Regions from separate parts of the Bacillus seohaeanensis genome, predicted to be linked through region 1. Evidence: predicted binding sites of a transcription regulator. Region 1 holds the regulator's gene; each other region holds the start of a gene.
What was found. Region 1 encodes Rex, which represses fermentation and respiration genes when NADH is low (regulators of the CRP and FNR family bind a similar motif). Its sites were predicted from a motif close to TTGTGAAATATTTCACAA; they were not measured.
Positions count from the first base shown of each region.

Region 1 (7,986 bases):
GTTTCTCCTGATAATAATCATAGTCACCAAGGTATTCTGTTGTCCCTTCTTTTGCTAGTTCTATTACCTTCGTTGCAATTCGATTGATAAAGTAGCGATCATGGGAAACGAATAGGATGGTTCCTGGATAATCAATTAATGCAGCCTCGAGTACTTCTTTGCTTTCTAAATCAAGATGGTTTGTAGGTTCGTCAAGGATTAGGAGGTTTGCTTTTTCCATCATTAATTTCGCAAGTGCTAGTCGAGCTTTTTCCCCTCCACTAAGTGCTGTTACTGGTTTAAGCACATCTTCACCGGAAAAGAGGAAGTTTCCTAGGACAGTACGTATTTCCTTCTCATTTTTCATTGGGTAGTCATCCCAGAGCTCATTTAGTACCGTTTTATTTGATGAGAGATTTGCTTGTTCTTGGTCATAATAGCTAATCGCTACATTAGAGCCGAATTGGAATTCTCCCTGAATAGGAGATAGTTTGTTTACCAATGTTTTAAGAAGTGTTGACTTACCAATCCCATTCGGCCCTACAAGGGCAATGCTATCCCCTTTTTGGGCATGAAGAGATATATTTTGAGAGATAACGTCTTCTGGAGTATAGCCTATCGATAGGTTTGCGATTTTTAATACATCATTCCCACTTTGTCGCTCAATTTGAAAAGAAAAATTTGCGGATTTTTCATCTCCTAATGGTTTGTCCATCATCTCCATGCGTTCTAATTTTTTTCTTCGACTTTGAGCCATTTTTGTAGTAGAAGCACGAGCGATATTGCGCTGAATAAAATCCTCCAGTTTAGCGACTTCTTGTTGTTGTCTTTCATATAATTTTACGTCTTTCTCATAGTTTTCAGCCTTTTGTTTTAAGTATTGACTATAATTACCATGAAATTTCTTTGATTTATTTCGAGAAACTTCATAGACAGAATTTACGACACTGTCCAAGAAATATCGGTCATGGGAGACAATTAGTACAGCACCTTGGTATCCTTGCAAGTAGCCTTCAAGCCATGAGAGAGTTTCGATATCCAGATGATTAGTAGGCTCATCCAAAATTAATATATCTGGTTTCGTTAATAATAGTTTTCCGAGTGCTAGCCTCGTTTTTTGCCCTCCACTAAGAGTGGAAATCTTTGTTTCATAATCAAAATTTGCAAAGTTCAAGCCATGCAGAACAGAACGAATATCGGCTTCATACTGATAACCGCCTGAATCTTTGAAAAGGACTTGAAGTTCGTCGTATTCCTTTAAAACCCTTTCGTAAACATCATTGTTTTCGTATACAGCAGGGTCAGCCATTTTTTGTTCAAGAAGGCGTAGTTGCTTTTCTTGTTTGCGTAGCGTTTCATATACAGTCAGCATCTCATCCCAAATAGAAAGGCTTGATTCCAACCCTGAATGTTGCTCAAGATAGCCAATGGAAACATCTTTTGGCTTCATTATTTCCCCTTCGTCATAGGAAAGGTGTCCAGCAATTATTTTTAATAAAGTAGATTTTCCTGCTCCGTTTCTCCCTACAAGAGCAACTCGATCCTTTGATTGTACCTCTAGTTTTATATTAGATAGAATTATTTCTGGACCAAAAAATTTTGTTACCTGATTCACTTGTAAAAGAATCATAACGTTTCACCTCAGTTTCTTACTAATAGTTTATCGTATTTTTTAGGAAAACAGCAATCTTTCAAGAAAAGGAAGTAATTAGGATGACTATTAATCAGGACAGATATAGTATAGAATATAGTGTAGGATAAAGATATCTAATTCCAGTGGATAAGCGCCTCAAAGTCATAAGTCAAGCGTCTTAAAAAGGTAAGCTCGCCTTATGTTTTGTCTGAGTCTGCTTAAGCCGCTTCCGCTTTTCAAGTAGTACGAGCTTTGCAAAAGAATTATTTGCTTTTGGAAGCGTTAACAGTGTGGTTTAATAGATAACATATAGAAATTGGTTTAATAGATGTGGGGGAAAAGGTATGAATCAAGAAACAGCAAAAATTCCACAAGCAACGGCAAAGCGCTTGCCGCTTTATTATCGCTTTATAAAAAATCTATCCTCTTCTGGGAAGCAAAGGGTGTCTTCTAAAGAGTTGAGTGAAGCAGTGAAGGTAGATTCTGCTACTATTCGCCGAGATTTTTCTTATTTTGGGGCGTTAGGAAAGAAAGGGTATGGATACAATGTTAATTATCTGTTATCCTTTTTTCGCAAGACACTCGATCAAGATGCTTTAACGAAGGTTATTTTAATTGGTGTAGGTAATTTAGGCACGGCATTTCTTCATTATAATTTTATAAAGAATAATAATACTAAAATAGAGATGGCATTTGATGTTGATCCGGGGAAAGTCGGCACAGATATTGGGGATGTCCCCGTTTATAGCTTAGACGAACTAGAAGAAAGGCTCGAAGGGGAGAATATAGAAGTAGCGATACTAACTGTTCCAGCAACTTCTGCACAAAATATTACCGATCGTTTAGTTTCATCCGATATAAAAGGAGTGTTAAACTTTACTCCTGCACGATTAAGTGTACCAAATCACATACGAATTCATCATATTGACTTGGCAGTTGAGTTGCAGTCACTCGTATATTTTTTAAAGCATTATACAGAAGAAGACACGGAAATGTCACAAGATGAATCGGTGACGGAATAGAAAAATAACTTGTAATAAGTTATGATAGTAAAGAGGAGGTGTCACATAATGCCAATAGGTCCAGGTAGCCTCATTTTAATAGCGATCGTTGCTTTACTCATCTTTGGCCCGAAAAAATTGCCAGAGTTAGGGAAAGCAGCTGGAAATACATTACGTGAATTTAAAAATGCAACAAAAGGCTTAGCAGATGATGATGATGACAATAAGAATAAAGACGCTAAGTAGAGTAGGATGAACGCCATGAGTCAAAATGACATGACGCTTTATGAACATATAGGTGAATTACGAAAACGACTCATGTTTGTAGTCGTTTTCTTCTTGTTAGCTTTCATTGCTAGCTTCTTTCTAGCAGAACCGTTAATAAGATATTTACAGCATGCAGATGAAGCAAAAGAATTGACGATGAATGCTTTTCGTATTACAGACCCACTTAAAATTTATATGGAAATGATGATATTTATATCACTTATTGTGACATCACCAATTATTCTTTTTCAGCTTTGGTCTTTTATTAGTCCTGGTTTATATGAAAAAGAAAGAAAAGTGACATTGAGTTACATTCCAATCTCACTTTTACTTTTCTTAGGTGGTCTATCTTTTGCTTATTTTATCCTTTTTCCATATGTAGTAGAGTTTATGATGGGGTTGTCGGATACGCTTGAAATTGAGCAAGTGATTGGAATTAATGAATACTTTCATTTTCTTTTTCAGCTAACTGTCCCGTTTGGGTTTTTATTTCAATTACCTGTTGTAATGCTGTTTTTGACTAGACTTGGGATTATTACGCCAATGTTTATGGGGAAAATGAGACGTTATGCTTACTTTGTGCTTTTTGTTATTGCAGCGCTCATTACTCCGCCAGATATTGTTTCTCATTTAATGGTTACTGTACCGTTATTTGTACTTTATGAATTGAGTATCTGGATTTCCAAAATTGGATATAAAAAGGTATTAGAAGCAGAACAAAAACGTGAAATTGAAGAAGTTGAAAATGAAAATAGGGATTGATCAAAATGATCAATCCCTATTTTTTATTATTCATTGCGTTTTTAATTTTAAAATGGATACCTATCATTCGAAATCCTGATCCAATATCAAGAGTCGCTAAAAATATCAACATATAAGTGAAAAATCCCCATCCGCTGTCATTCACTGTTTGAATGGCAATATACGTAAAAAGTACTCCAAGAAGGAGATAGATCACTCCAGAAAAAAGTGGTGATCTTCTCATAGTAATCCTCCTATAAATCCTTGTATTTGTTCTGCCTCTTTTATCATGTCTTCTAAATCATCTTTGAAAATACTTTGAATAAGAACAACCATGGAATTCATTGCAACATGAGCACAAATTGGAACAATAATCCGCTTTGTTTTCACGTATAGAAAAGCAAAGGTAAAGCCCATTGCAGAATATAAAAGGACATGTTCAGGTTCAAAGTGAGCTAGCGCAAAAATAACAGAGCTAATGAGACCAGATAAAAAGAAGTTTAGCTTTTCATATAGTGAACCGAAAATAATTTTCCGGAAAACAATTTCCTCTAAAATCGGTCCAATAATAGCAGCAACCATCATCATAAGCGGCACTTGTTCAATAATGCCGATAATATTCTTTGTATTTTGAGAGCCCATTTCAATACCTAGTGCCTGTTCAATTCTAATAGCGAGGGATTGGGCAAAGAAAGCCATAAATACACCTAGAATTGCCCAGATGAAAGAGTTGAAAGCATTTAATGGGGCAGAACGATCTAACTTTGTCGTTCTATCGTCTTTACGTAAAATCATCCCAACGATCAGAAGTGTCGCTGTAAAACTAATAACAAGCCAATAGCCTGGCACAACTGCTTTCACCTGTTCTTCAGGCTGAGCAAGGACATCCACACCTATTTTATATAGAAGCGGTACGCCAACAATGCTAGAAAGTTGCATTACTACGTAGGCAATCAGTATGTAGCCATAGTGTTTTTTCAATTTTATATCTCCTTTAAACGACTAGATATTAAAGTCTATTCTTTTAGAATACCTTATACAGTTCAACTAACAATCAGTGGTTTTACTGGTAGTTATCTCCCACTAATACTTCTTTGATGCCTTTAAGTCCTGAGGTGGGGATTACATCCAGTTAATGCAGGACAAACTACCTTTCAATTCTACTAGTAAACATCGGCACGTTCAAATATAAGGTCCCAGCAATGAAGTATAAGAATAGAGTAGGGAAGGTAATATAGAATAGTGCGAAAAAAAGGAGATTTTGACGAATATTTTTTGAGCAGCCCCCTTGCAAAATGAAAGCGAATTAATTATTATAATAATTGTGTTAGCACTCACAGATAAAGAGTGCTAATAAGAAAATCTTACATAATTTCGAGGAGGTTGTTTCACTTGTTAAAACCACTAGGTGATCGCGTCGTTATCGAGCTAGTAGAATTAGAAGAAAAAACAGCGAGCGGTATTGTGTTACCCGATTCAGCAAAGGAAAAACCACAAGAAGGTAAAGTTATTGCTGTAGGTTCAGGTCGCGTTCTAGACAGCGGTGAGCGCGTAGCTCTTGAAGTGTCTGTCGGCGATCGAATCATCTTCTCTAAATACTCTGGTACAGAAGTGAAATACCAAGGCACTGAATACTTAATTCTTCGCGATAGCGATATTTTAGCTGTTGTTGGTGAGTAATAATAGCTTTGGATAAAGTGAAACTTCCATCAGTGAGGTTTTTCCACTGATGGTTAGTTGAACCAATTGGGCGTTTACTGGCGGTGTTCGAAGAATAAGGGCTACCGACAGTTAATCCGGAATGAATTGATAATAAGAGGAGGACTTTGAAATGGCTAAAGAAATTAAATTCAGCGAAGAAGCTCGTCGTTCCATGCTTCGTGGTGTAGATCAATTAGCAGATGCAGTAAAAGTAACTCTAGGACCTAAAGGACGTAACGTTGTTCTTGAAAAGAAATTTGGTTCACCATTAATTACAAATGATGGTGTAACAATTGCAAAAGAAATCGAACTAGAAGATGCATTTGAAAACATGGGTGCAAAACTAGTAGCAGAAGTAGCTAGCAAAACAAATGAAATTGCTGGTGACGGTACAACAACTGCAACTGTTCTTGCACAAGCAATGATTCGTGAAGGACTTAAAAACGTAACTGCAGGTGCTAACCCTGTCGGCGTACGTAAAGGTATCGAAAAAGCAGTTCTTACAGCTATTGAAGAGTTAAAAACAATCTCTAAACCAATTGAAGGTAAAGAGTCTATTGCTCAAGTTGCATCAATCTCTGCAGCTGACGAAGAAGTAGGTCAATTGATTGCAGAAGCAATGGAACGCGTTGGTAACGACGGCGTTATCACAATCGAAGAGTCTAAAGGCTTCACTACAGAGCTTGATGTAGTAGAAGGTATGCAATTCGACCGTGGCTATGCTTCTCCATATATGGTAACAGATTCAGATAAAATGGAAGCTGTTCTTGAAAATCCATATATCTTAATTACAGATAAGAAAATTGGTAATATCCAAGAAATCCTACCTGTTCTTGAACAAGTTGTTCAACAAGGTAAACCACTATTAATTGTTGCTGAAGACGTTGAAGGCGAAGCGCTTGCTACATTAGTATTAAATAAACTTCGCGGTACTTTCAATGTTGTAGCTGTTAAAGCACCTGGATTCGGTGACCGCCGCAAAGCAATGTTAGAAGACTTAGCGATTCTAACTGGTGGAGGAGTAATTACAGAAGATCTTGGATTAGATCTAAAATCTACGAATATTGACCAACTAGGTCGTGCTGCAAAAGTTGTGGTAACAAAAGAAAGCACAACGGTTGTAGAAGGTTCAGGAGAAGCGGATCAAATCGCAGCTCGTGTAAACCAAATTCGTGCTCAATTAGAAGAAACAACTTCTGAATTCGATAGCGAAAAACTACAAGAGCGTCTAGCAAAACTTGCTGGTGGCGTTGCAGTAGTTAAAGTTGGTGCAGCTACGGAAACAGAATTAAAAGAACGTAAACTACGCATTGAAGATGCATTAAACTCTACTCGTGCAGCAGTAGAAGAAGGTATCGTTGCTGGTGGTGGTACAGCTCTAGTAAACGTATACAACAAAGTATCTTCTATCACAGCAGAAGGTGATGTTGCTACTGGTATTAACATCGTACTTCGTGCACTTGAAGAGCCAATTCGTCAAATCGCTCACAATGCAGGGCTTGAAGGTTCTATCATTGTAGAACGTTTGAAAAAAGAAGAGGTTGGTGTTGGGTTCAACGCAGCATCTGGCGACTGGGTAAACATGATCGATTCTGGTATCGTAGACCCTACAAAAGTTACTCGTTCCGCACTTCAAAACGCAGCAAGTGTTGCAGCAATGTTCTTAACTACAGAAGCAGTAGTTGCAGACATTCCAGAAGAAGGCGGCGCTCCTGCAATGCCTGATATGGGCGGCATGGGTGGAATGGGCGGCATGATGTAATAGGCTTTTAAGCCTTTAAATCATGAATGCCTGATTTAAATCTCATCATAAATAGCAAAAAGAGGCTTTCATAAGTTGAGTAAACTTTTGAGAAGCCTCTTTTTTATGGTTATATAAAATGGAGATACAAGACTAATATAAAAAACATTTTCTTGAATTAGGTGCGAATGGGGAAGTAGTTTTCAGTGTTACAGGCAGTCTCAAATGGGGTGACTCAAGGGCTATCACTTGTTTTGGTCGAGTTACTGGAATATAATGGCGTAGGTCTTATTTATTGGTTCCTTAGTCTGATTATTAATACTGTAAGGTTAAAATTCTCTTAGTGTACTTAAAGAATAGTATGCATCTAAGAGAAAGAAGGGAGAGTAGACATGATAGTCGTAGATAAAAAGAAATACAAAATGGAAATTGTGGAAGCTAAGCAGGAAGTACGTGTGCAGGTGCATGGGTTAATTAGAGAGGGAGATGCGGCAAGTTATTTAGCCGATTTACAGGAAACGATTAATAAAGTATCAAGAAGGGACTATGTGTTTGTTGTTGATGCAACTCATCAAACGCCGGTCCCATCAAAAGTCGTACCGCAGTTAGAGGAAACGATGCAATTTTATTCTGGCCTAGGCTTTAAGGAGGTTTTTGTAGTAAAACCTTCATCCAAGATTGCTCAAGTGCAAATTAGAAATGTGTTAGAAAGAATTCAGTTCACTGGTTCATTGGTGGATAATGTTCCTCATTCTAACGTGCATTAAACTTTAATAAGGAAACCTATATTTTATCGTTTGAAAGGAAGTCAACAAATGCAAGCAACAGAAGCGTTATATACTTATGAAATTTTAACAATGGAACAAACAGATTTAATTCATAAAGCAGCTGATTGTCTAACACGTTCGTTTGTTGGAATTGAT
Region 1 is NZ_JBHUMF010000011.1:3,934-11,919, forward strand. Features, by position in the region: gene ACFSUL_RS04620 (ABC-F family ATP-binding cassette domain-containing protein) at 1-1,609, opposite strand, end outside; gene ACFSUL_RS04625 (redox-sensing transcriptional repressor Rex) at 1,957-2,634, shown strand; gene ACFSUL_RS04630 (twin-arginine translocase TatA/TatE family subunit) at 2,683-2,859, shown strand; gene tatC (twin-arginine translocase subunit TatC) at 2,875-3,642, shown strand; gene ACFSUL_RS04640 (YdiK family protein) at 3,659-3,865, opposite strand; gene ACFSUL_RS04645 (CPBP family intramembrane glutamic endopeptidase) at 3,862-4,602, opposite strand; gene groES (co-chaperone GroES) at 5,014-5,301, shown strand; gene groL (chaperonin GroEL) at 5,453-7,084, shown strand; gene ACFSUL_RS04660 (hypothetical protein) at 7,456-7,830, shown strand; gene ACFSUL_RS04665 (hypothetical protein) at 7,879-7,986, shown strand, end outside.

Region 2 (7,986 bases), on a different contig from region 1:
GCTAGTTCTGCTGTTTTCTTAGGTGGATGAAATGACATTTTACTACCTACTTTCCTTTATTTTAGCCTTGCACGATTCTTTCTGGATGTGTATATACATTTAATCTTTCTTTTCGAATAAAACCTACCGCGGTAATCCCTAAGTCATGTGCCAACTTTAACGCTAAAGTTGTTGGAGCCGATTTAGATAAAAGGACTCCTGCACCAATTTTTGCAACTTTTAATACGATTTCTGAAGAAATTCTTCCACTAAAAACAATTACTTTGTCTGATAATGAAATACGGTTATGTAGGCAATATCCATAAATTTTATCTAGAGCATTATGTCTACCAATATCTGCCCGTGTTAAGAGTAATTTTTCTTTTGTGCATAGAGCTGCATTATGAAAACCACCCGTTAAATGGAACTGAGAAGAATGATTTTGCAGTTCATTCATAAGGTGCAAACATTGGATAACCGATAGTTGCATATAACTACGTATTGTCTTTGCAGTTTGGACATCGTTATGAAAATAAAATTGCCTACTTTTTCCACAACAAGAACCAATGAATCTTTTAGAGACATAATCCTTGTTTCTAACTTGCTTATTTTCTAACTCGACATAAGCAAATCCCTTACTATCATCAATTTGCAATGACTTAATTTGCTTTTCAGAACGGATTATTCCTTCTGAGGCTAAGAATCCAACAACAAGCTCATGTAAATGATCAGGCGAGCACACCATTGTCGCAAACTCTTCCCCATCCAATCGAATAGTTAGCGGATGTTCAACCGCTGCATCTTCCTGCGTTTCTCCTAAATAATCACCATCATATTTAACAACCGTTATTTTCTCAGTATTCATACAAAAGCCCCCTTATCTAATTCCACTGGTTAAAGGCTTATCATCCTTGGGTGAGCCGCTTCCACTTGCCAAATTACTCATACTAGTTATAGTTTCTTCAATTAAGGCAATATTTAAAGCTAATAAGTAAAAAAAGTTGAAAACACAGGGGAGATTGGGGTGGATTGGAATGGTCCATTGCCCCCAAATAAAAAATTTTACGAAAACAGGCTTTAAAAATATAAGTATTTACTCAAAAAATATAAACCGTGCTCATAATATTGTAGAAGACGATGACAAGCCTGACTGGTCAGTCACAAAGAATCATCTTCATAATAAAAAAACAGCAGAGGATTTCTCCCTCTACTGTTTTTCTACTTTACTAGTATAAGCAAGGATAGCCTATTTGCTGCTTTAACCTCACCTTTACTTTTCTTACTTCTCAACGATTATATAGGCTTGCTTCGGATGATTTAATTGATCCGGATACTTTAATCTTATTTCCCCTTTATTTAATAGCTTTGCTAGATAATTATTTCTTAATCCGTCAGGGGTTCTCTCTAATAAGTGTGCTAGTTCTTTTAACATTAATGGTTTTTTGGCACAAAGCCTTACTATCACTTCTTCCATTACGCTTGGCTTTAACCGTCTCTTTCTTCTGGCAATCTCTGAAATTCCCCACAATTCCTCTTCCATTTCTTTTGAAGAAGCGAAGTCTGCTTTTTGCTCTTTTCGTTCAACTTTTAAATCACTTGCCACTCTATCAACTTTTTGCTCATTTATCGCATGCATCTCACTATTATCGGAGTTAAAAGCACTGACAAAAGGGTTTTCTTCGTTATTATAGGAGTCACTTTCTTTAATATCGGAGTTATTTCCACTATTATAGGAGTTAATCTCTTTGTTTACGGAGATATCACCATTATTAACGGAGTTATTATCGCGTTTTATGATGTCATCATCGTTATTAATGGAGTTACTCTTTTTATTTACGGAGCTTACTCCGTTATTTATGGAGCTTTTCTCATTATTAACGGAGCTCTCTTGGTCACCAAAGGCTTCGTTTACCACCTCTTCTTCGGGAAATAAAAAAAGCTCGTGCTCTTCTGTTTCAACTATTTCCTCCATCTGTTGTACTTCTTCCAACAAATTTGATTTTACATGTAACGTGAGAATCGTACGTTCTGATTCTGGCACTTGGATTAAATTAAAAGCATCCTCCCCATAATCCTTCCATGCTGTCTCCATGTTTTTTAATCCAGAGCCTGTCCTTTTACAAAGCCCTATTAAAATAAACATTTTAAAGAGATTAGGGTTGCGGAGATTGCTTATATTACCTTCTAATGCTTGATCTACTGATATACGGAAAAGACCAGGATTGGAAAACCGAAACAAATTCTTTTCCTTTTCAATAACAACGCCACCCTCACCATAATAATCGGAGTGAACTAATGCATTGATCAATGATTCATGCAAACAAGATATAGCAGCCGTCTCATCAGATAGAGTAAGATTATTGTTTTGACATAAATCATTCAAATCAACTGCTAAATCAGCACTTGTTTTGAAATAAAAGTCAAATATATTCCCCGACCAAGTACCATCCTGTGAAGTAAAGCGTTTAGACCAATTTCCATTTAGTGTTTCCTCTAAACTTTCTCGATATTCAAGAAAATACTGTGGCAATACTTCTGTAATAATCCTTTCCTCACTGAACATTAATAAACCAGCAAGCGTTAAGCCTTCCTCATTCGTATTTCGAACCTTTCCCCATGCACCAATTTTGTATAAAAATTCTTTTGTTTCTAGTCCATTCCACGGATGATTTGGTTTAATAGCAGAAAATTTATCTCGATAATTTTTAATAGACTCGAAGTTTAGTTCATTCACCCCATAATGTTCTAAGATTACGTTATCCTGTGGAACGGATGAATAATCTGGTGGATGATGTACATTCATATTCATGTTCAACCTCCCTCTTATACTCGACTTGTTTCTCTATTATTCTTATTTTATCATCTTTTGCCTAATCCTTCTCTCCCTTATACAACAAGCATTATTTCCCATTGTAAAAACGGCTAGAAAGAAGAAGAAAAATGAGAGGAGTAAGTTATTTTAATATAATAATCTCATTGTCCACGCTATCTTTTGGTATCTTCCACGAAAAAAAGTTCGTATGAAAATGAAATCCAATTAAATATAATTAACTGATTTAAAATAAGTGGTACAGCAAGACACCATTAAACACTTCTGTTCACTATAAAGAATAGAGGGTAGGTCTAATTACTCACTCCGTTCTTTTCTAGTGAAATTTTTTAGATAAATGCTTCTCCGCATCCTCAATACTTTATCCGTAGTCTCCATATAAAAGGGAGACATGTTACCATTTTTTTATACTACTTTTACTTGCTTTAACATTAAAAAAGGAATTAGAGTCGTTACTCCAATTCCTTAATTGTTCACATACTAGTATCGCTAAAAAACTAGTGATAAGATAAATGTCCAAATACTTACAAAGGCTAGTAATATAAAGCTATATTTTAATGTCATCTTTGTGAGTGCTGCTTCTTTTCCAGTTTCTCCAACAGCTGCCGTTGCTATTGCAACAGATTGAGGAGAAACAAGCTTTGCTATCACTCCTCCTGCAGTATTAGCAGAAACTAATAGAGAAGAATTAGTTCCAATTATACTACCAGCAGTAGACTGTATTGGTGCAAATAATGTATTGTTATTGACTACCGATCCCGTCATAAATACTCCAATCCACCCTAAAATTGGTGATAATAGCGGGAAAATATCTCCTGTTGTTGCCACTGCTTCCCCTAAAGTAGAAGTTAATCCACCATATGTCATTAATTTAGCTATCCCAATAATGGCACAGATCATAATAATAGGGATATAAAATTCAGAAACAGTTTCCTTAAGAAGACCTATGCTTTCCTTCCCAGTTATTGATTTTGTTGTAACTATTGTTGTTAAACCTGCTAATAGTATGGCTGTACCTGTTGCTCCTATTACATCAACACTAACATCGATAGCAGATCCTGGTATCGCAAACTTTAAAACAGAGAACCCAAGGATTGCACCTTCTGTAAATAATCCTTTAAATGCTGGGAAACTCCATATTAATACAAATATAGTTAATAAATAGAACGGGGACCACGCTTTTATCATATCTCCCATAGAATGCTTTTCAAATTCACACTCTTTTCCATTAAGTAAAAATATCCGTTTAGGCTGCCACTTTTTAAGAAATAGTGCAAGTAGCCCCATCGCTAATAAAGAGGGAATTATGTCAGCTAATTCTGGACCTATAAATATAGTTATAATTGCTTGACTCACTGTATAAGTAGTAGAAGTGATTAAAATAGCCGGAAATATCTCTTTAATCCCTTTAAATCCATCCATTATCCCTATTAATAGAAATGGGATTGTAAAATTAATGATAGGTAGTGTTAAAGCAGTCATGACAGATACATTCATAGCCGTTACATCGCCTTCAAGACCAAATGTATCGATGATTCCAACTGGTATTCCAATAGCCCCAAATGCTCCAGAAGCACCATTTGCGATAAGACAAAGCATTGCTGCCTGTAACGGTTTAAATCCTAATGAAACTAAGAGAACGGCACAAATTGCAATTGGAACACCGAAACCAGCTGCGCCTTCAAGAAAGGCGTTAAAGCAAAAACCGATTAATAAGAGTTGTATACGCTGATCCTGTGAAATCCCTGCAATACTACCACGTAAAACGTCAAACTTCCCTGACTTAACGGAAATTTTATACAACCAGACCGCCATTACAATGATATAGCCAATTGGCCATATCCCTTGTATAGCACCTTGTATAACACTTCCAATTGATTCCCCAATAGGCAGTTTAAAAACAAAAAGTGCGATTAGAAAGGTTACTAGTAAATTTAATAGGGCTGCATGAATACCTTTCATTTTTAGCACTGTTAGGCATAATAGAAACAAAAGAATTGGAATCGCTGCAACTAAAGCGGATAGGCCGAGATGATGAAATGGATCAAAAGTTTCTACTAACATCGGAATTACTCCCCTACATAAAATTTCTTATTTAAGAAGGCTCACTTCTCATAGATTGTTGTTTTCATTTGTGAGTTTTTCCCGTTGATTTCCACGTGGAGAGAGGGAAGAGCCCTCCGCTCCAATTAACTCAGTAAGTTTTCGGTTAAAAAGCAACCACCTTTACGAAAACAGCCTTTAAGAATGACACTATTCCCAATAAAGAGATTGAATACCTTTCAGTGTTTTTACAGAACTAGCAAACTTTTCTTTTTCATTATCATTTAATGAAAGTTCCACTATATTTTTTACACCTGTACGATTAATAACAGAAGGAACTCCAACGTAAACATCCTCGTGATCATACTCTCCTGTTAACAGCGTGCCAACTGGTAAAACGACATTTTCATTTTGTAAAATTGCTTTTGTGATTCGCACTAATCCCATTGCAATTCCATAATACGTAGCACCTTTTGATTCAATAATTTTGTAGGCTGCATCCCGCACCTCAACAGCTATTTCCTCTTTTCTTTCTTCTGTTAATCTTGGCGCTACTGGTACGCCAGAGATATTAGCAGAGCTCCAAACAGGAAGTTCAGAATCCCCATGTTCTCCAATAATATAGCCATGGACACTTGTAGGAGCTGTATCAAACTCTTCACCTAGTAGATAGCGAAATCTTGCAGAATCTAGAATTGTTCCAGAACCAATTACTCTTTCTTTTGGGAGACCTGAGAATTTCCATGTAGCATAAGCTAAAATATCAACAGGATTAGTTGCAACTAAGAAAATACCATTAAATCCTGACTTCATAATGTTCCCTACGATAGATTCAAAGATTTTTACATTTTTACTAACAAGATCTAATCTAGTTTCTCCTGGTTTTTGTGCAGCACCAGCACATATAACGACAAGTGCAGCATCTTTACAATCATCATAAGAACCAAATTTTATTTTCATGGTTGATGGAGCATACACAATCCCATGATTTAAATCCATAACATCGCCTTTAGATTTTTCCTCATTTAAATCAACAAGCACTAATTCATCACAAACTCCTTGGTTCATCAAACCATAAGCATAACTTGAGCCAACTGAACCGGTTCCAACTAAAACAACTTTGCTTCCTAATGTAATATTCATCATGATTTCCTCCAATTAGTCATTAATTGTGAATCATTTCACATGATTAAGTATACTTAATGTTTTAATTTCAACTTATTTTAACTTCTATACTAATTGCTAATGGTACCTATATGTCTAAAATCACTTTTTCATCTCCATTCATAGTGGAGAGAAGGGAAGACCTATTGTTCTATTTGTGAATAATTTCACAAACAGATTTAAAAAAAGATAATCTTATTGCGGTCTGTTTATTCCTGAGATTATTGTGAAGTTCTTCACAAACAAATTATACAACATGTTAGCAAAGAAATACAACACTTATTTTCAAAAAAAGAAAAGAAATAAAAAGAGGCAGTGAATACTATCGTTGCCTCTCTTTATCCCAAAATAGAACTAACATCTATTATTCTCCCTGATTAAAATAGCCAACTCTCTCCATGACTACCTATTCATATTCGCCAATAATCTCCACAGCCTTTTCTGTAATAGACGTGTCAATGGCTTTGTCGAAGTCTAGCTCTCCTCGAGTGGCACCATTTTCTTTATACATATCATATTGATTTTTAATATCCTCGATGAACATTTCACCATTAGGATTTAATCCTGTAACACCAACATTCTCCCATAGGTTAGGATCTTTTAGTGCCGTATACTCTGTCATGATCTCAATTATTTCGTCTTTGCCTTCCCCTTTAATAAAAGCATCATTGTAGTCACGGACACCTTTTAAATAGGCAGCCATGAATCTTAAGGAAATATCTTTTTCTTCATTTATAAATTTAGGTGACCCAAGTACCATTGCAATTTGAGCTTTTGGTGCATAATCCGTTGCATCTCCAAACCGAGTATGGATACCCTGTTCACTTCCTTGTGTAATAAATGGTTCAATTTGAAGTGCTGCATCAATAGAACCATTCTCAATAGATGCAAGCATATTTCCAAAATCCGGCATTAGTACAAACTCTACCTCATCCTTCGTCAAGCCTCCATGCTCTATCATCTTATGAAAAATATAATCATCCACTGCATTTCTGGTAGAAACCGCTATACGCTTACCTTTAAAGTCAGAGTAGTCCTTCATTTCCTCTTTCAAATCATTACTAATTACAAAGGAAAAGTAAGAGTCTCCTTTTATGTTATGTCCTTTATCTGCAATAATTTTAACGTCAATTCCTTGAGCAATGGCGTTAAAAAAGGAAGCAGATGAAATTCCCCCTGCAATATCTACTTCGCCAGAGGCTAATGCCGGTAGCATATCATCACTATTTGCAAATTGAGCGAATTCTACTTCAATATTGTAATCTTCAAAGTAACCTTTTTCTTTTGCAATATAAAAACCTGCCCCTGAAGCAGATCCATCCTCTGCGATAACCACCGATGCCTTATCGTCAAGAGGAGCTAAATCACCTGATGGATTATCTTTACTTACTTCATTGTTCACCTTCCCTCCATTGTTAGACTCCCCCGAATTATTGGAAGAGCATCCTCCTATGATTAATGCGACCACAAACAATGGGACGAAAAACACCCCTTTGAACTTCCCCATGGTGAATCTCCTTTCTCGTTCCGGCGATTAGAGGCTCGAGGGGCAATTTTAGAAAAAATAGTTAAGATTAAAAAGGCATCTCTTCTATTTTTCCAAAGTGCTTGTGCCTCTTATCAAGTCGCCTCCATTTTTAGTTTTTTATATACCTACATTCTCGACCCCTGCACCTCTTCTTGCAGGTGATTCCAAATTTCCACAAAACTATTTGCCATTTCTTTATTAGCACGCACCTGTTCCATATTTCTCGGTCGCGGTAAATCGATGATCTTTTCATCGATAATTTTCCCGGGTTGAGAACTCATTAATAGGATTCTGTCACTAAGTAACAATGCTTCATCAATGCTATGTGTGATAAAAAGAACTGTCTTCTTTGTTTCTGACCAAATACTTAACAATTCTTCTTGAAGAATAAATTTATTTTGTTCATCTAACGCAGCAAACGGTTCATCCATTAATAAAATTT
Region 2 is NZ_JBHUMF010000017.1:6,037-14,022, reverse strand. Features, by position in the region: gene ACFSUL_RS08070 (formate/nitrite transporter family protein) at 1-38, opposite strand, end outside; gene fdhD (formate dehydrogenase accessory sulfurtransferase FdhD) at 62-844, opposite strand; gene ACFSUL_RS08060 (ATP-binding protein) at 1,259-2,788, opposite strand; gene ACFSUL_RS08055 (L-lactate permease) at 3,299-4,873, opposite strand; gene ACFSUL_RS08050 (L-lactate dehydrogenase) at 5,063-5,995, opposite strand; gene ACFSUL_RS08045 (ABC transporter substrate-binding protein) at 6,423-7,523, opposite strand; gene ACFSUL_RS08040 (ABC transporter ATP-binding protein) at 7,670-7,986, opposite strand, start outside.
Region 2: ACFSUL_RS08050 (L-lactate dehydrogenase) is a predicted target of Rex. The motif match lies at 6,172-6,189, and genes of this name have one in related genera.

Region 3 (7,986 bases), on a different contig from region 1:
GAGGTCGCGAAGGCTGCGATAGCGGAAGGTGTTGCTCAGACGACTAAAATAGACGATATTAACAAAGCTGTTATAGATGCAATGTGGCATCCTATTTACCGTACAATTCAAGCTGTAGAGTCGTATGACTAGCATCTACGAGGACTGAGGTGTGGAAGAGTATTTCTCCCTTATGAATAGAAGGGGCCCGTTAAAGTATTACAATCCCTGCTTAATAGGAGCAGGGATTGTAGTACTTTGTTGATTTTTTCTTGAAATTTTATCAAAAACACCCACCCTTGGAAGGGATTTTAAGTTTCTTTTGGCGTTTGTTATCGCTATATAAACTACTGATAACAAAATTGATCGGATCTTTCTTGTTCTTTTTATGGCAAATAATTTTTTCGTGAAAAGCAAAGGGGGTTATAGTATTATGAATAATCTGATATTTTGTCTTATAAGTAGTTCTATATTCGTTATGCTTTTGCTCTTTTGCATGATCGCTTTGCTTTATAATCTTTCAATCGAGGTGAATCAAATATAGTAATTTGATTAAATAGGTAGGTAAGGTACGAGTCAAGTTCAAATCGATCTTCCTGAACAAATTTCGCCAATTGATTTTTATTTTCCATCATTTACTCCCTCCTTATCTCCTTTTATTCCTAAGCATTCCACCACGAGGACCTTTTTGTCTTTTAAAATAGTTATCTACTTACTTTGTCATTACCTAATTAAGAAGTATTAGCACCACCTACACAAAATACCATGATGGCCACATTTGTCATCTACCTATTTTAAGTATAAGTGTAAACGCTTACAGATTCAACGATTACTATTCTGCATCTTTCGACAGGTCTTCTTTGTAAGATAATTGTTTGTTATCTGTTTCAATAATCATGGCTGTCGGAATTATTTAACTATTTTGCTACTCCATTCCAAAAAAGTGTACATGTTGAATTTTAGCGCGTTATAATAAAAAGTAGAGGGAAATGTCGGAATTAATCAGTAATAATTTTCAAGAAGATTATCATTATGGGGCAACTCAGGAAAAATGGCGGGAAATTATTGATATCCACTAATCAACATTTCGATACTGTCAAGATTACAGGGGATAGATAATAGGCGCTCAAATAGTATTTAACATTACATTTTATGGAGGGACAATAATGTTTATTGTAAATGTGGAAGGTGCAATTTTTAAAAATGATACATGGCTTATAATTGAACGAAGTAAAAAGGAGGAGCATGCAGGTGGGATGCTTTCTCTTGTTGGCGGTAAGACAGAAGTAGAAGGAAATACATTAGATATATTAGAAAGAACAGTGAAACGTGAAATTTATGAAGAAGTAGATGTCAAAGTGAAAGAACATTTAAACTATGTACATAGTACATCTTTTGTAACAGATTTGGGAGAAAATGTTATTGATATTGTATTTCTATGTGAATATGAATCTGGTGAAGCAATTGCTAAAAGTCCCGATGAAGTGGAGTCTGTGAACTGGATGACAGTCCAACAGATATATAGTCACCCTAATGCTCCTGATTATTTAAAAGAGAGTATTAAACGCGCCGAGAACTTGAAGGGAGCAAATAGGTTTTGGTAATTTTAGCAAAAATTAAGGAGGAATTATGAGAAAAAACATCTATATTATTAGACATTGTAAAGCAGAGGGACAACCATCTGAGTCACAACTTACAGAAAGAGGATTTATGCAAGCAAATGAGCTAGCTGATTTCCTCACCAATAAAAAGGTTGAGAGGATTATTTCAAGTCCTTTTTTACGAGCTATTCAATCTATAGAGCCGTTTGCAAAGAGTGCAAATATAGAAGTCGAGATTGATAGCCGATTATCAGAGCGTGTACTTAGTTCAAGATCCTATCCAGATTGGTTAGAAAAACTTCATGCAACGTTCAACGATGTGGAGTTAAAGTATGAGGGTGGAGAATCCAGTAAAGAAGCTATGTATCGAATCGTAAAAGTTGTAGAAGATATTGTAGCGAGCGGTGCTGACAATACAATTATTGTTACACATGGAAATATTATGTCCTTATTATTGAATTACTACGATAAGAGTTTTGGCTTCGAACAGTGGAAAGGTTTAAGTAACCCTGATGTGTTTCTTTTGCAATTCATCCATAACGGTTTCTCTATCGAACATTTATGGAAAAGAACATTCTAAGGGGAGGAACTATAAATTTAATTTTCGATGCTTGTTCTTCGGCAGATTAATGTACTACGTGCCGGAGGACGGGCATCTTTTTATTTGTCATTCGAATAACGGTAAAATTATTGTCAAGAAAGTAGAGGGAAAGAAAAATGAAAAATTAGTGAAAAAGGTTTGACAATTTTGTGAACTAGATGAATAATATAGTTAAAGAAGGGGTGAGTAACGTGGAATCTAAATCGAAAATATTAAACGCTGTGAAGTATATGGGAGGCACTACTCTTACCATTGGAATGTTACTTTTTTTACTTGGTTTGTTTGAAAGCGGTTCCAGCTTGTTAACTCCAATCGGAATAGGAACAGTGATGGGTGCCATTTTTATCTTTTTAATGGGCGTGTTTTTTGTTGTAACGGAAGAGATGTTAGAGAAGAGACGTAATGCGATGAAGGAAGCTATAATCAAAATAAAATAGGAACGTCTGTGTAGACGTTCCTATTTGCTGCATCCTATTAAACGTAGCCCCAGATCATGCATAGTAATGTACCGAAGATGGTAACTAAAGCTATGATTAATCCGTAATATATATTTGCATAAATTGCCCCTCTATCCTCTGTTTCACCTGCGTGCATAAACAAAACTAGTTGAAGGGCTGCTTGGATAAATGCTGTTACAAGCAGCACCGTCATGCCGGCAGCAAATGACATATCAAAGAAATATACCGCAAGAGCAACGGCCGTTAAGATTAACGAGGATACAAAGCCCATTACCTGTTTACGTGGGAATAATTCTTTCATATTTACATCATTCCTTTCAAGTAGACGAAGCTAAAGATGAAGATCCAAACAACGTCTAGGAAATGCCAGTATAAAGAGAAAATGAATGATTTATTAGCTGTTTCAGGTGTTAACCCTCGTTTTTTAACTTGCAGGATAATAAATAATCCCCAGAATAAACCAAGTGTAACGTGTGCTCCATGTGTGCCCAGTGTAGTTAATAAAATTGACGTAAACGCACTAGTTTGTAGGCCTGCTCCTTCATGAACATAATGAACAAACTCATAAATTTCAAATCCTAGGAAGCCTGCTCCAAGAAGGAGGGTAATCCCAAAGAATGAAAGCATAGCTTTTTTGTTGCCGATGCGCATGGCGTGAATTCCAAGACCAATCGTAAAGCTACTTGTTAAAAGTAAGAGTGTTTCGATTAAAACCGGTGGGAGTTCGAAAATCTCTGCACCGGTAGGTCCGCTTCCTGTCCGATCTACTAATGTGAAATAGGAAGCGAATAGCGTTGCGAAAAGCATAATTTCGGCACCAATGAAAATCCAAAAACCAAGGATTTTTAAACGGTTTTCTTCTGTACTATATTCAAGAGGGAGCGAGTGATCTATTTTCATATTTTAGTACCTCCCAATTCTTTTTCTGTTTCCTCAACTTCTTCAACGGAAATATAGCGTCCGTGATCTTTCTCAAATGAACGATAAGCCAAACAAGCAAGGATTCCAATTGTTGTAATGATTGCAGGAATCCACAGGCTGAATACGAGTGAAAATCCCCAAACAAAGAAAATACAACTCATGATAAACGGTACACCGCTGTTATTTGGCATATGAATTTTTTCATAATCACCTTTAAATAATGTATGACCGTTTTTCTTAGCATCCCAGAATGCCTCCGATGAATTAACTTGTGGTACAACCGCAAAGTTATATTCTGGTACTGGACTATGCGTAGCCCATTCGAGAGTACGTGCATCCCAAGGATCGGAACTAATATCTCTTGAAGCGTAACGGGTGCTGTAATAGATGTTGTAGACGATTAAAGCGAAACCTACTGCCATAATAGCAGCCCCGATAAACGAAACCATATTCAATGGTCCAAATCCAGTTGACTCAGAGTATGTGTACATACGACGTGCTTGCCCATCTAAACCGGTAATATACATAGGCATAAATGCTAAGATAAAGCCAATGGAGAGCAGCCATGCTGTCCATTTTCCTATTTTTTCATTCAACATAAATCCAAACATTTTTGGCCAATAGTAAGTGAGACCGGCAAGCATAGCGAATACTACACCAGGAATAATTACATTATGGAAATGAGCCACTAAGAACATTGTATTATGGTATTGGTAGTCAGCAGCCGACATTGCAAGCATAACCCCGGTAACCCCGCCAAGTGTGAAAAGCGGAATGAAGAGTATCGAATACAGCATAGGAGTGGTAAAAGTAATTTTCCCTTTCCTAAGCGTAAGCAGCCAGTTAAAAATCTTAACTCCCGTCGGAACAGCGATTACCATTGTTGAAATTGAGAATATACTGTTAGTTAGTGCTCCCTGACCCATAGTAAAGAAATGGTGGGCCCATACTAAAAAGGAAAGTAGGGAGATTAAAACCATTGAAGCAACCATTGATTTATAGCCGTATAGATTACGACGAGCAAAGGTTGAGATTACTTCACTATAAATACCAAATGCAGGCAATATTAAGATGTAAACTTCAGGATGTCCCCATACCCAGAAAAGGTTAGCCCAAAGCATATCCATACCACCATTATCTATTGTAAAGAAATTTGTTCCAAAAAGTCGGTCCATTGTTCCCATCGCAAGTGCCACTGTTAATACAGGAAAAGCGAAAACGATAATAACGTTAGCGATTAGGGAAGACCAAGTAAACATTGGCATTTTCATTAATGTCATACCAGGTGCTCTCATTTTGAATATAGTCGTCATAAAATTAATACCAGTCATTAATGTACCAATACCAGCTATTTGAATCGCGATCATATAATAGTTCGTTCCTACAGATTCACTAAAATCGTTACCTGCAAGTGGGAAATAAGAAGTCCAACCTGCATCAGGAGAACCACCAATGATGAACGAGATATTAAATAGCATTGCGCCCATGAAGAATAACCAGAAACTTAGTGCATTCAAACGTGGGAATGCTACGTCACGAGCTCCAATTTGTAATGGAACAACAAAGTTCATTAAGGCCATAATGAATGGCATAGCCATAAATAAGATCATAACGACCCCATGTGTTGTGAAAATTTCATTATAATGTTGTGCATCTAACAATGTATTATCTGGTGCAGCAAGTTGAGCACGCATCATAATTGCATCTACCCCACCACGGAATAGCATGAGGAGAGCAGATATTAAATACATAATACCAATACGTTTATGGTCAACGGTTGTTAACCATTCCCGCCATAGGTAGCCCCATTTTTTAAAATATGTTAAGCCAACAAGAACTGCAATCGTGGTTAACCCAATGGCAACCATCGATGCATAAATTGCTGGACTTGGATGAGGTACGGCAAATCGATCAAAGAAATCCATACTTTTTTATCTCCTTTCAAGGAAGTTATTTCTGTCCTGTAAATTATTCATGATGATGTTCTGTTTCCCTGCTAGAATCGTTTAATTCATGATGTTCATCGTGCTCACCATCTGAATCTTTATCAGAATCGCTTGCCCCATGGTGATGTCCACCATTTTCCCCTTCTGGAGGTGGCATAAATTCTAAATGAGTTCCGGTATAAGTGGACTGTCCAAGGTGACCTGGTTCCAATAATTCATCGAATTTTTTTTCTGTAAGAGGTTTAGCGGTTTCTTTTACCTCTTCTACCCATTCATCAAATTCAGTTTCCGACACGGCATTGACGTTGAACGTATTTTTGGCAAACCCTTTACCACTAAAGTTTGCATTTCGTCCCATATATTCACCTGGAACATCAGCAGCTAAGTGTAATGTGGTAATCATGTCACTCATCGCATATTTTTGTCCACCAAGTTGTGGAATCCAGAAACTTGTGATTGGACCATATGAATAAAGTCTAAATTCAAGCGGTCGATTTGTTGGTACATATAGGTAGTTAACTGTTTCAATATTTTCTTCTGGATAACTGAAATGCCACTTCCAGTTAGAAGATGAAGCGTAAATAACTAACGGTTCTTTCCCTTCATATCCCTTCGGTGTTGCCTCTACTTCATAGTTACTTTGAACGGAAACAAATGAAAGGAAAGCGACAATTAGAACCGGAATTCCAACACAAATTGCTTCGACCAACCAGTTTCCTTCAATATGAGGAGGTTCATAATCTTCCCTTTGTTTTGAAGCACGATATTTTATTAGCATATAGGCGAGAAGTGCGAAAACGACAATAACAATAGCTGACATTAGCCAAATAGATAGCATGATATCATCGGCTTGCGTCTCGGCTTGAGGCCCTTTCGGATCCAAAACTAGCAACGGTTCACACCCTGTTAATACTAGAAATATAGTAAATATTATTGATAAGAAAGCCCATTTCATTTTCATAGGGGCACCCCTTTCTTGTGATTTAGAAGTTTAATAGTAAAAACATTAGATTAATGTGATGCATAATCATCATTAATGCTTTTATCTTATTACCATAATTAAAATTAGACAATCAAATGTGATATAATTCACAAAATGTTCATTGAAAAGTAGTGATTTGTGTCACAGAATCTTCATGAAGTATCCGTCAAGGAAAGATATCCCATATTAATAACTGGTATTTTATATAGGAATGGAATAGGATAATAGCTTATTTTTTAGATCTACCTAGTCATAAAAAGTAAGTACCTACTGTGAACACATTAATGTATAAATCAGTGAAGAGGTGCTTAAAAGGGAAGAAGGAGATAATAAAGTATCATTCAAAATCTGTCCGCCATAATATATTCCGATAGAGGACAAATTTTAAAAAATAAAAACAAAGTCACCAAGGTAGGTTTATGGAAGGAGGGAAAATCTTGATTTAGCCTATTTTAGGGCAGTAAATAGGATTTTTTACCAATTATATAATGAAAGGTATTCTTCCCTGTGTTTTAGTTTCCATTGGCTTTCTGAACTAAATAACGCATTATATTCTTAATATTACTAACATTTTTACTTTAAAGAAATTGGTAGATTCTTCTTTACCGTCGTATTCAGTCATGATACTATACAAAAGTCTTACAAAATATTCAAAAAGTAAGCGGATTCTTTGGAGGGATTTTATTGGTTTCATGATCAATATAAAAAGGAAGGATGGTTGAAATGAAAAAGGTGTGGTTATTAGGAGTAGTTCTATCACTTGCATTAGCTGGATGCTCTGATAGCGGAAACGATGAGAAAGCAGAAGAAAAGAAAGATTCAGGTGAAGCAGCAGAAACTAATGCGGATGTTTCAGGTGAGTTAATGGACTTTTATTTAAATTTAACAACTTCTATTAATGGTACAGATATAGAGTTAAATGACTATGAAGCGGCAACGGCTTCTGAAGAACCACCTACTGGGGAAGAACTTACAGCATTAAAAGAAGCAGCTGCTGCATCCGCAACGGAAACTGCGGAAACAGTAGAAGGGATTGAAATTAGTGAAGCGTTATCGGAGCAAAAAGAAGATTTAGAAACGTTTAAAGCTAATTTAGTAGAATCCTATACTATGAAGGCAGAGGCATTAAAAGCAGAAGGGGATGCAAACCTTGATGCTGCCAATGAAAAATTAACCGAAGCAGAAGCACAAATCACAAAAATTCTTGAAGATGAAGGTCTTGTAAGCTCTAGCTTAACAGGAAATATTAACGGATAATAAATAGGAAAAGGCTGACCTAGATAAGTGGATGACACTTTGTTTTGGGTCAGCTTTTTTTAATTGTTTCCTATTATATAGGATAACGCTACCTAACACTTTTTCACTAAATTACTAGATAGCATATTCCCACTACCATTCCTGAGTTTGTTATAATAATGGCAAGGAACTAGATGAAAGGTGACGTTGAAATGAAATTTATTCATACAGCCGATTGGCATTTAGGAAAATTGGTCCATGG
Region 3 is NZ_JBHUMF010000031.1:660,531-668,516, reverse strand. Features, by position in the region: gene ACFSUL_RS16620 (NAD-dependent malic enzyme) at 1-132, shown strand, start outside; gene ACFSUL_RS16615 (hypothetical protein) at 456-614, opposite strand; gene ACFSUL_RS16610 (NUDIX hydrolase) at 1,146-1,583, shown strand; gene ACFSUL_RS16605 (histidine phosphatase family protein) at 1,609-2,160, shown strand; gene ACFSUL_RS16600 (hypothetical protein) at 2,373-2,618, shown strand; gene qoxD (cytochrome aa3 quinol oxidase subunit IV) at 2,656-2,940, opposite strand; gene qoxC (cytochrome aa3 quinol oxidase subunit III) at 2,943-3,539, opposite strand; gene qoxB (cytochrome aa3 quinol oxidase subunit I) at 3,536-5,485, opposite strand; gene qoxA (cytochrome aa3 quinol oxidase subunit II) at 5,529-6,467, opposite strand; gene ACFSUL_RS16575 (hypothetical protein) at 7,212-7,745, shown strand; gene ACFSUL_RS16570 (exonuclease SbcCD subunit D) at 7,937-7,986, shown strand, end outside.
Region 3: qoxA (cytochrome aa3 quinol oxidase subunit II) is a predicted target of Rex. The motif match lies at 6,584-6,601, and genes of this name have one in related genera.

Region 4 (7,986 bases), on a different contig from region 1:
TAAAAGAATTTTCTTTGGCATTTTCTCTCCATCTCCCTCATAACGACCTTATTGAAGTATATGCATTCTTTATTATATTAGTATCATTTCCATAGTAACAAACCTGAATTTTTCCAATATAAAAACCCAAAGAAGGACTTTGTTAATGTGTCCTTCTTCGGATCTTATTTAAAAATAGAGCTTTATCTAAAACTGATTATCCGGATGTAAGTTATTTTGCATAAATTCCTGTACTTTGCCAATTTGCTCAGGGGAAGCAATGTCTGTTTTATACCATCCTTTTTCATTCATCGTTTCGTATAACTCGTAGTGATTGCTACTTGCATTTTCCAAACACTGTGAATAAATGTCACGCAACTCTTTATGACTCGTTTCTAACATAGTATTCGTAATACTTCGACACCTGCCCTTCTCTAACTCTAAACAAAGCTGCAGCATTTCTCGATCCGTTAAGCCGCGGCCTTCCATGTTATTCGGCATATGCCATACCTCCCATTATTGAATCATTCTAGATCGGTTGAAATATTGTGCAAGGTCTGCGATTTTTAATTGATGACTCTCTGCAAGTTGTTCTAATCTCTTACGGAGTTCCTCATCTTCACACTGCGCGGCACACCAATTCATTGTTTTTGCCGTAATTTCCTCCGCTCTTATTTCATCCTCTATCAAAGCTAACTCTTTTGTCGTAAGCTGGTTCATTACCTTTCACCCCCACAAAAGTCGTAATTTATCTACTTGCTAGTATTCATTGAAACCATACTTTTTATCCGTTCTATGGGAGATTAGATGACACAAATTCCTCCCAAAGCTATTCCTTCTCCGTCCTCCCCCTATGCTTTAGGCGATTCGTCTCTTTATTTTCTTTTCAACTGCTGAAACCTAAGTGTTATTCAACAGTTGAATTTTATACATTATTCAACTGCTGATTTCCACCTGATATTCACCTGTTGAATCCTATACCAAAAATAAAACGGCAGGCTAAGCCATACCGTTTTGTTTTAATCTTAATTTTTCATTTGTATTTTTTCTAACTGTCCTGTAAATATTTCTCGCCATCTATCAGCCAATTCATCAATTTCGAGCACCCTTTTTATCGCTTCTGCATCATTATTGTTATGAAAATAAGTGTGAATCCCTTCTAATACAGATACCTTTTTTGGATGTTGTTCTATTAATTTAATCGTTGAATTTTTTCTGACAATGCCTTCTTCCAGTACTCGACACAAAAACCCACTGTAGCCTGTTTCTACAATTTTTTTAAGGAGTTCAGGTATATTAGTTCGTTTGTTTATCGTACTACATGGAATTCTACCTTGTGTTACTTGAATAACCGCTTCGCCTACTTGATAAATATCGCCGATACAGACATCTCGTTCTAGCATATTCGTAACAGTTAAATTTTCACCGAATGCGTTAGCTGGCAAGGATGTTTTAAACTCTTGCTCCCAAAGAGAATAATGTTCATAAGGGTATAGACAGACAGCGCGATCAAGACCGCCATGATGCTTTTTATCTGCCACTCCATCTCCACGAAAGCCTTCACTGGCTAAAAAAGCCTCCTCCACCTGTTCCTTGCATATCCCGGTACTCATTTCTTTCTCTTTCCCATACTTCATCTGTTTCGGTAATCCTATAGAAAAATTCACTAGTTCCATACGATTTTTCATGTTATGTATATCACTCACTTTCTTTCTAAAGATAAATAGAGTTCCTTTTAAAAATAGGCCCTTTTCTCATAGATTGTTGTTTTTACTTATATATTCAGCCCGTTGGTTAAACTTAGTTTTTCGTTAAAAAGCAACAAACTTTACGAAAAACTCCCATGGCGGCTGAAACCAAGTCGCCACCATCTACTATAAAAAAGCAAATTTGGTGCCAAAATGGTATAGAATTGATTCATTTTGGTTATCCTAAATGATTTTACGATGCTTAAAAATACTTTTTTCATACAAACAGCCTAAAAATAAGATCAATTCCAACAACTAATTACTTCTACAAAACCTTCCTATTTCCCTCTACTATCTAGTATAAAATCAACAAAGCCCACCCTGCACTTTTTAATTCTTCAAAGCCTTGATACAGGTGTTTTAATACCGGCCATTACATACTAAAAAAATAGAGTGCTAAATCCACAACGATTTAACACTCCATTTCTTATTATCTACTTTTTCCTATATAAAAATCAATGCACCATTCGATCATGATCCTTCCAATAATCTTTGCGAATGACGACTTTTTGAATTTTACCAGAAGCGGTTTTCGGCAGTTCTTTGGCAAATGTGATAGCTTTTGGTGCTTTAAAATGGGCTAACTTTTCTCGTGCAAATTCTACGAGTTCCTGTTCTGTTAAGCTGTGGCCTTCCCTTACGACAACAACGGCATGAGGTACTTCTCCCCATTTTTCATGTGGAATCGCAATAACGGCTGCTTCTAATACAGCAGGATGCTCGTATAAAGCGCCTTCTACTTCAATTGAGGAAATATTTTCTCCGCCGCTAATGATAACATCCTTCATTCTATCGACTATTTCTATGTAACCATCTTCGTCAACAGTGGCCATATCACCAGTATGCAGCCATCCATCTCGAATCGTATGGTTGGTGGCTTCTAGATTTTTGTAATAGCCTTCCATGACAGTGTTGGATCGTGTGACAATCTCTCCGATTGCTTTTCCGTCATGAGCTATTTCTTCACCGAGTTCGTCAACTACTTTCACTTTCGATCCAATCATTGCATATCCCGTTTTTGCTTTTAATCGATATTTTTCTTCCGGCGAGCGATTTTCCTGCTCTGTTCGAATAACAGAAGTTGTAATCAACGGAGATGTTTCTGTCATACCGTATACTTGGACAAATTCCCAGCCTAAATCTTCCTCTACTTTTCGAACGAATGCTGGCGGTGGTGAGGAGCCGGCAATCACAACCCGGACATCCTGATCCATAACAGGCTTCTCACGTTCATATTCTTCTAGCACCATGTTCAACACGGTTGGTGCCATATGCATGACCGAAACGCCATATTTTTTTACTTTTTCTAAAATGATCTTAGGATCTACTTTATGAAGCATCACTTGCGTAGCTCCATTGGCTGTATAATAGAAAGGGGAGCCCCATCCGTTAACATGAAACATTGGTAACACATGAAGTAGCGTGTCTGAATCGGATACACGCAAATGATGCATTGTAGACATTGCATGTAAATAGTTGGAGCGATGTGATAACAATACCCCTTTTGGATTCCCTGTGGTTCCACTTGTATATAATAAGGAGGCGATATCCGTTTCCTCTAATGGCGTTCGTTCAAATGGTTCGGATGAATAAGCACCTCGCCATTCCTCATATCCAACATGACCATCTTTTCCTTGTCCATGAACAATGACTTTCTTTAGATTTGGAAGTGCAGACAATACTGGTTTCACTAATTCATATAAATCTTCATCCACAAATAACACTTTACTTTCACTATGGCTTAAAATAAATTGGTAGTCAGCTGGTTTCAATCGTGTATTTAATGCTGTCATAACAGCTCCAACTTGAAAAACTCCATAAAAGCCTTCTAGCATTTCTGATGTATTCGGTGCCAAGTAAGCAACCTTATCACCTTTTTCAATTCCAAGATCCACTAACCCTCGTGAAAGTTGATTAACCCGTTTGTTTAACTGATTATACGTCAAAACACGCCGATCATCGATAATCGCCAGCTTCTCCCCGTACAACTCCACGGCGCGATCTAAGAAATCAGTTAGTAGTAATGGTACATGCATTTCGTAAAATCCCCCTTGCATTGTTTAAAATCTACTAAGCTCCCATCTTTTGTTGTAATCCTGTTATATAACAATCATACAATAAACCTAATAATTATGACAGTATTTTCTGATAATTTTTAAAAAACAACTATGGGCTATCCTCATATGTCTGAATTTGAAGTCTATTTTAATTTTAGGAGAAGGAAGTATAGGATTCGTCTATGTGACAAACTTCACATCCTATACATGCTCTGTTTGCTAAGATGCTGATATGAAATGCTCGTAATAAAAAATAACCTATTTTCTATATTGAAAGGAGAAAAAGAAATGGGGAGACAGAAAGTACAATTATCTCTTCAAACAGGTAGTTTAGTTGTTGGTTTTATGGTTTGGGTTTTACTATCCTCGTTAATGCCTAATATTCGAGAGGACATCGCCCTTACTAATTCACAAGTTTCCCTTGTAACTGCTATTCCCGTTATTTTAGGATCGCTGTTACGAGTTCCAATCGGTTTTTATACAAACCGGTTTGGTGCAAGAACAATCTTTATCATTAGTTTTCTTGCCTTGTTATTCCCTGTATTTTTTATCAGTATTGCCGATTCCTTAAGTGATTTAATTATTGGCGGGTTATTTTTAGGTATTGGTGGAGCGACTTTCTCCATCGGAGTTACTTCCCTACCGAAATATTATCCAAAAGAAAAACACGGATTAGTCAACGGGATTTACGGTGCTGGTAATATTGGAACAGCCATCTCTACATTTGCAGCACCAATACTAGCTGCTTCCCTTGGCTGGGTAACTACTGTTCGCATTTATTTAGTGCTATTACTTGTATTTGCGGTAGTGAATTTTATTCTTGGAGATCGTACAGAAAAGAAAGTGCATGTATCAATGATCAGCCAAATTAAAAGTGTTTATCGAAATCAAACATTATGGTTTCTAAGCATATTCTACTTTCTCACATTTGGTTCGTTTGTTGCTTTCACCATTTATTTACCAAATTTCCTCGTCAATCATTTCGGATTAGATCCAGTTGATGCTGGTTTACGAACAGCTGGCTTTATTGCATTGGCTACGTTTTTACGTCCTGTTGGCGGCTGGTTAGGAGATAAATTTAACCCATTTATGATTTTAATGCTTGTATTTTTAGGACTTACATTTTCAGGCGTTTTATTATCGTTCTCTCCCACGATTCAATTGTATACGATTGGAACATTAACGGTTGCTTTATGTGCTGGGATTGGAAATGGAACCGTGTTTAAATTAGTTCCGCTTTATTTTGCTAAACAAGCAGGGATTGTGAATGGAATTGTTTCCGCGATGGGTGGTTTAGGTGGATTCTTCCCTCCTCTTGTATTAACGACAGTATTTAGTCTTACGGGTCATTATGCAATTGGATTTATGGCACTTTCCGAATTTGCACTTGTTAGCTTTGTGCTCGTCGTTTGGATGTATTATCAAGATAAGCTGAGCTTAGAGAGCAAGCTTATTGAAAGTACAGCGCAAGGAATGATGGTAACGAATAAAGACGGTGTCATTCAGAAAGTGAATCCTGCTTTTTCTAGAGTGACTGGCTATTCACTAGAAGAAGTGATTGGAAAACGTCCAAATATGTTGCAGTCTGGTCACCATAACAAAACATTTTACGAAGCTATGTGGAGCAATATTCAACAAGAGGGATACTGGCAAGGAGAAATCTGGAATAAACGTAAAAACGGTGAAGTTTACCCTGAGTTACTGACGATAAGTGAAGTACGAAATGATGTTGGAGAAGTAAAAAATTACGTAGGATTCTTTAGCGATATTACAGATTCAAAAATAAAAAATATCAATATTGTAAAAGAAAGCTGAAGGTTTTTCTTCAGCTTTTTTTCGGTTTTATTTATTCCTGACTTGCTATATACAATCGATAATCTTCTGGTCGATTAATATTAATAAAGCTTTGGCTATTGCCTATGTCCGATACATATAGGCAGTTTATTCGTTGCAATAAGCTATGTAGCGACAGATCCCCTTGTTGAAGGATATCTTGAATTTTATTTTGTATACTATAATGATAGGCAGCGATGAGTGGCTGCTTTCTCCCTTCCATAACCGGAACAACAGCTTCTACCCCATTATCCATATTAGCAATCAATTGTTCGATGACATGATTATTTATAAAAGGTACATCTATAGGTAAAACGATATACCACTCCGCTTGAAATTCCTTCATTGCGGAATAGATTCCCGCTAGTGGTCCCTTTCCTTTAAAGCTGAGATCATCTTGAATCAATGTCAAAGAGTTGTCTACGTGAAATTGGTTTTGTACATCTTCATTGGTCACCACGACAAGCTTTGAGGTAAAAGGCTTTAACGCTTCTATTGAATACTGGTAAAAAGGCACACCTCGTCTTTTGGCAAACGCTTTGGGTTGTCCAAACCGTCTAGATTGTCCACCAGCTAAAATAACTCCTATTATTTCTTCTCTTTTCAAAACGATCCTCTCCTTTTTTCATTCGGATGCCCCCCTCACCCAGAGTTACTCCTACCCTTTCCATCTTAAGAAAATAATGGTCTATCCTAATAAAAAAGCTTCGACTTCCAAATATGATATATTTGTGAACTGTGATGTATATCACACTTCTTACATCAGCAGTTTGGTATTTTTTAAGCAATAAGTACTAAAAAACGAACGGAAATTTTTTTACTTGGTTTTTATAGATACTTCATTTTGCCTGAAGGAGTGTTACGCCATGCTAGCGAAAGCTTATAATAATGATACTAAATTAATGTCTGATAACCTACGTCAATTACTTATCTCGATTGGAAGGAAACGGAAGATAAGAAAAAACACGTATCTTTTCCAAGAAGGAATGGATGCAAAAGAAATTTACTTAGTTCAGTCTGGTCTTATCCAAATCGGGAAACTGACACCAGATGGCAAAGAGTTATCACTTCGAATATGTAAGAAGGATGATCTTGTCGGTGAACTTACCTTATTTTCTGATGAATCGAAGTACATGCTAAGCGCTCTTGCTCTTGATGATTGTGACATTATCACGATAAATAAAACGACTCTTGAACAAGAGTTGGCTTATAATAATGCCTTAACATTTGAATACATGAAGTGGATGAGCGTTCATCTTCGCAAAACACAGTCAAAAATTCGCGACCTTTTGTTAAACGGGAAAAAAGGTGCCCTTTATTCCACCTTAATTCGTTTATCGAATAGCTATGGAGTAAAGCAGGATGACGGTTTGTTAATCGATATCGTGCTAACGAACCAGGAGTTAGCCAATTTTGTCGCATCTGCACGTGAAAGTGTGAACAGAATGCTCAGTGACCTAAAAAAACAGAAGGTCATCTCCCTTAACGACACAGGAAAAATTATCATCCACAAAATTGATTTTTTACGAATGGAAATTGGTTGTGAAAACTGTCCAATTGAAATTTGTAACATTGATTAACTTACGTTTCCGCCACTGGGTTGATTGGAGCGGAAATCAACGGGCTGAATCTATAAGGAAAAACAACAATCTATGAGAAAAAAGCCTCTAAGTTTAAAACAGGAATGTCAAGTCTGCATTCCTGTTTTTTGCGCCAATCGATTGCCTCCAAATGCCCTATTCCTCTTCCAATCAATAATGGTAGCTTTACTAGAAAACAGTTAAATACATGATCATTGTCATAAAGAAAATAAAACTATTTCCTATCTCTAGTATACCCAACTTCATAATCGGCAACGGTTTCCCATACAATCCGATTGCTCGAATGAGACTTGGTACATAAGCAAGCGTTAGCCACATATGTCCAAACACGAAAACCATCACAACTAAACCTATGTGGTATCCCCATGAATACCATTTAAATGTTTGATTTTTCTTCTCCCGAATCATGGATTTCACATAAAACGTGCTACCTAAAAAGAAGAAAAAGGAATAGATAAAAATAAGCCAAGCCGTGCCATCAAGTGTGCCGCTACCTAAAAAATAACTCGCCAACCCACCGATTCCAAAAATGATAATCGCGGAGACATCATTAAGGAAAGCCCGCTCCTTCTTCCTCTTCGTGAAGTATACGTTAATAAGGAAAAACGGAATCATCGCAAAACTAAAAAATAGTAATCTCCACTCTTCGTACAATGGGAAAACGAGGAAAACAAGTGCAAGCGAAATATATATGATTGACCATTTTTTATGAAGGGCTATTTTCTTCTTTTTTAATAACATAAAGATTGGAACTGTAGCTAGATAAAG
Region 4 is NZ_JBHUMF010000015.1:37,944-45,929, forward strand. Features, by position in the region: gene ACFSUL_RS06210 (nucleoside hydrolase) at 1-21, opposite strand, end outside; gene ACFSUL_RS06215 (spore coat protein) at 187-480, opposite strand; gene ACFSUL_RS06220 (hypothetical protein) at 496-699, opposite strand; gene ACFSUL_RS06225 (MOSC domain-containing protein) at 1,005-1,667, opposite strand; gene ACFSUL_RS06230 (long-chain-fatty-acid--CoA ligase) at 2,183-3,763, opposite strand; gene ACFSUL_RS06235 (nitrate/nitrite transporter) at 4,073-5,599, shown strand; gene mobA (molybdenum cofactor guanylyltransferase) at 5,631-6,224, opposite strand; gene ACFSUL_RS06245 (Crp/Fnr family transcriptional regulator) at 6,484-7,197, shown strand; gene ACFSUL_RS06250 (YwiC-like family protein) at 7,387-7,986, opposite strand, start outside.
Region 4: ACFSUL_RS06235 (nitrate/nitrite transporter) is a predicted target of Rex. The motif match lies at 3,967-3,984, and genes of this name have one in related genera.